Regions from separate parts of the Promicromonospora sp. NPDC023805 genome, predicted to be linked through region 1. Evidence: riboswitches for the same ligand, from Rfam matches in the RefSeq annotation. Region 1 holds a riboswitch; the other holds the start of a gene.
What was found. A riboswitch is a leader RNA that binds a small molecule or an ion and turns the genes downstream of it on or off. The one in region 1 is predicted to bind thiamine pyrophosphate.
Positions count from the first base shown of each region.

Region 2: another riboswitch for thiamine pyrophosphate. It lies ahead of thiD (bifunctional hydroxymethylpyrimidine kinase/phosphomethylpyrimidine kinase); the one in region 1 lies ahead of AB0F70_RS15610 (thiamine-binding protein).

Region 1 is NZ_JBFAAH010000014.1:147,515-149,706, reverse strand. It holds gene AB0F70_RS15615 (Gfo/Idh/MocA family oxidoreductase) at 1-959, shown strand, start outside; TPP riboswitch at 1,082-1,206, shown strand; gene AB0F70_RS15610 (thiamine-binding protein) at 1,301-1,594, shown strand; gene AB0F70_RS15605 (ABC transporter permease) at 1,591-2,192, shown strand, end outside.
Region 2 is NZ_JBFAAH010000020.1:46,535-48,726, forward strand. It holds gene dxr (1-deoxy-D-xylulose-5-phosphate reductoisomerase) at 1-172, shown strand, start outside; gene thiD (bifunctional hydroxymethylpyrimidine kinase/phosphomethylpyrimidine kinase) at 278-1,174, opposite strand; TPP riboswitch at 1,164-1,260, opposite strand; gene AB0F70_RS19110 (aspartate aminotransferase family protein) at 1,368-2,192, opposite strand, start outside.

The sequences.
Region 1 (2,192 bases):
TCCTGGCGGCCGGCGGGATCGCCTCGGCCTTCACATCAGACCTGAACGACAACGGCTTCACCGTGCAGGCGGTGGGGTCACGGTCCCTGGAGAAGGCGCGCGCCTTCGCCGACCGCTTCGGCATCCGGACGGCGCACGGCTCGTACGAGAACCTCGTGAACGACCCCGAGGTCGACATCGTCTACATCGCCACGCCGCACCCGATGCACGCCGAGGCCGCGAAGCTCGCGCTGGAGGCCGGCAAGCACGTGCTGGTCGAGAAGCCGTTCACGGTCAACGCCGCCGAGGCGCGCGAGATCATGGAGCTCGCCGAGGAGAAGGGCCTCGTCGCGCTCGAGGCCATGTGGACCCGGTTCCTCCCGCACATGGCGCGCGTGCGCGAGATCATCGCTTCCGGTGTGCTCGGCGAGGTCCGGACCCTGATGGTGGACCACACCCAGGACCTGCCGGACGACCCGGCGCACCGCATCAACGACCTGGCACTCGGCGGCGGCTCGCTGCTCGACCTGGGCATCTACCCCGTCTCGTTCGCCTGGGACCTGTTCGGTGAGCCGCTCACCGTGCAGTCGCACGCGACGTTCAAGGAGACGGGTGCGGACGCCACCATCGCCACGATCTTCGGTTACGACGGCGCCCGGGTCGCCACCACCATCTCGGCGTCGGACACCAAGGGCCCCAACCGGGCCTCGATCCTGGGCACCGAGGGACGCATCGAGATCGACGCCGTCTGGTACAGCCAGACGACGGTCCACGTGTACGACGCCGAGGGCACCGAGACCGAGACGTTCACCGCCGAGATCACCGGCCGCGGCATGCAGTTCCAGGCCGCCGAGGCCGAGCGCCTGGTCGCGGCCGGCGAGCTCGACAGCCCGCTCCTCCCGCGCGCGGAGACGGTAGCGATCATGGCGACGCTGGACACGATCCGCGAGCAGATCGGCCTGAAGTACCCGGGCGAGTAGCCCCACTGCCGGCACCCCCTTCGAGGCCTAGGCTGCTCCCTTCTGAACCGTTTCAGAGCGGAGGAACCTAGGCCTCGAAGGGGGTGCGCTTCCGGATCTGCCGTGCGGAGATGTAGCGTGTGCTCGCCAACGCGGGGAGCTCGGGGTAGCCGGGCTGAGAGGTATGGCCTGGGCATCGCGCCCGACGCCGTCGACCCGATCACTTGAACTGGGTAATGCCAGCGGAAGGACGTGCCTGACGGCGCGGGCGTTCGGTCGATGCCGTCCCCGAAGGGGGACGCGGCGGCGCCTCTGTCAGGAACCGGCGACCTCTGGTGTGCCCGTGCACGGAGGTCGCACACATGCTCGCCGAGATCCAGGTCTCTCCCCGCCCCAGCGGCACGCCCGACGCGAAGTACGCGTACGTCGACGCCGCCATCGCCGTCATCCAGGCGTCCGGACTCACCTACGAGGTGGGCGCCATGGGCACGTTCGTCCAGGGCAACCCCGATGAGGTGTGGGCGCTGCTGCGCGCCGTCCACGAGGCGACGATCGAGGCGGGCGCCGAGGGCGTCCAGTCCAACATCAAGGTCAGCGAGACCGCCGACGCCGGTGGTCCCACCATCTCGGAACTCATCACCAAGTTCCGGGCGTGAGCACGGGCGTTCGGCGGTGGGGGGCGCGGCGGGTGATCGCCCCGCTCCTCACCGTCGTCGTCCTGCTGGCCGTCTGGGAGGCGGCGGTGCGCCTGACCGGCGTGCCCGAGTTCGTGCTGCCCGCGCCGTCGCAGGTGGCGCTGACCGCCGTCGAGGTGGCGCCGCTGCTCGGCCCGCACGTCCTGACGACGCTCACCGAGGCGGTCGCCGGCCTCGTGCTCGGCACCGTCGCGGGCCTTGTCCTGAGCATCCTGGTCACCGCCTCGCGTGTGACCGGCGACGCCCTGTACCCGCTGGTCGTGCTGACGCAGACGGTGCCGGTAGTGGTGCTCGCGCCGCTGATGATCCTGTGGACGGGCTTCGGCCTGCTGCCAAAGATCGTCCTGGTGGCGCTCACCGTCTTCTTCCCCGTGCTCGTCTCGGCGGTGGGCGCGATGCGCGCCGTCGACGCCGAGCACGCCGACATGGTGGCCGGCCTGGGCGGCACCCGCCTGGACCAGTTCCTGCTGGTCCGACTGCCGGCGTCGATCCCAGGGGCGCTCGCGGGCCTGCGGGTCGCCGCGACCTACGCGGTGGGCGCGGCAGTGGTCGCCGAGTA
Region 2 (2,192 bases), on a different contig from region 1:
CGACGCGTTCCACGACGGCGCCATCGGCTTCCTCGACATCGTCGACACGGTGGCCGCGGTGGTGGAGGCGCACGCGACGACGGACGCCGGCGACGCGGCTTCGGTCGAGGGCGTCCTGGAGGCCGACGCCTGGGCCCGCGCCCGGGCGGCGGAGCTCCTCAAGTCGGCCTGACGCTGCCGTCTCCCGGTCCCTCTCCTTCGAGGCCTAAGTTGCTCCGCTCTGAGACGATTCAGAGCGGAGCAACCTAGACCTCGAAGGGGTGGATCGACCGACCCATCAGCCGAGGGTGCGGGTGGCGAAGCTGTGGTCGACCGGGCCGTGGCCGTGCCAGGGGCCGGGCGTCGTGCCGGTGCCGCCGATGAGCAGGTCGTCCGCGGCGCGCAGGGCTTCCGTCAGGTAGTCCTTCGCCATGCGTACGGCGGGCTCCCACCCGTCGTGCCGGGGGCGCAGGACGGCGCACGCCGAGCTGAGCGTGCAGCCCGTCCCGTGGGTGTTCCGCGTGGGAATCCGCTGGGCGGTCAGGGCGACGACGCCGTCCGGACCCGCGAGGTGGTCTACCGACTCCGCCGATACCAGGTGCCCGCCCTTGACCAGGGCGAACCGTGCCCCGAGCTTGAGCAGCGCACGCGCCTGGTCGGCCGCCTCACCGTCGTCCCGGGCCTGTTCGGCGCCGAGCAGCACGGCTGCCTCCGGCAGGTTCGGCGTGACCAGGTCGGCCAGCGGCAGCAGCTCGTCGCGCAGCACGGCCTCGGCGTCGGGCGCGAGCAGGCGGTGGCCCGACGTCGAGACCATCACCGGGTCGAGCACCACGTAGGGCGCGCGCCCGGCGCCCCGCAGGTGCCGCAGCGCCGCCGCGACGGCCCGGGCGACGGCGGCGTCCGTCGTCATGCCGATCTTCACGGCGTCCACCGCTACGTCGGCGAACAGGGTCTCGAGCTGCGCGGTCACCATGTCGGCTGGCACGGGCAGCACTCTGGTCACGCCGGTCGTGGACTGGGCGGTCAGCCCGGTGAGTACCGCGCAGCCGTAGCCGCCGAGCGCGGCGAACGTCTTCAGGTCGGCCTGGATCCCCGCGCCGCCGGAGGGATCCGAGCCGGCGATCGTCAGCGCCACGGCGGGGTGTCCGGGCGGCCGGGTCCGGACGACGGCGTCGTCGGGCAGGAGTGAGCCCATGAGGCGTCCCTTCGCTAGCACTACCTAGATCAGGTTCCACGGGTACGTCTCAGCCGGGCTGGTGCCCGGCGCCCCGCGCCATTTCGGCCCCACCCTACCCAGCGGTCCGTCCGGCCCTGTGCTGCGGTCCGTCCACGAGCAGGTCGATCATGCGCCGTCGGCCGGCGGAGCAGCGCGCGGCCGCCCGACCAGGTCACAGCTTGGACCAGGCCTCGCTCAGCACGCCCCGCAGGATCTCCTCGATCTCGTCGAACTCGGTCTGCCCGACGGTCAGCGGCGGCGCGAGCTGCACCACCGGGTCGCCGCGGTTGTCGGCGCGGCAGTACAGGCCTGCCTCGAGGAGGGCCGGAGTGACGTACTCGCGCAGCAGGCGGTCGGCCTCGTCGCCGGCGAAGGTCTCCCGGGTGTCCTTGTCCTTGACCAGCTCGATCGCGTAGAAGTACCCGGCGCCGCGCACATCGCCCACGATCGGTAGGTCGTGCAGCCGCTCCAGGGTGGTCCGGAACGCCCGAGCGTTCCGCTTGACCCGCCCGGTCAGGTCCTCCGCCTCGAAGAGGTCGAGGTTGGCCATGGCGACCGCGGCCGAGACCGGGTGCCCGCCGAACGTATATCCGTGGCCGAAGCTCGTGGACCCGGTGGCGAACGGCTCGAACACGCGGTCGGAGACCAGGCACGCGCCGATCGGGGAGTAGCCCGACGACATGCCCTTGGCGCAGGTGATCATGTCCGGCACGTAGCCGAAGTCGTCGCACGCGAAGATCGATCCGATGCGGCCGAACGCGCAGATGACCTCGTCCGAGACCAGCAGGACGTCGTACTTGTCGCAGATCTCGCGCACCCGCTCGAAGTATCCGGGCGGCGGCGGGAAGCAGCCGCCGGCGTTCTGCACGGGCTCCAGGAAGACGGCGGCCACCGAGCCGGGCCCCTCCATCTCGATGAGCGTCTCGATCTGGTCGGCGGCCCACCGGCCGAACGCCTTCGGATCGTCGCGCAGTCCCTCGGCCGCTCGGTAGATATT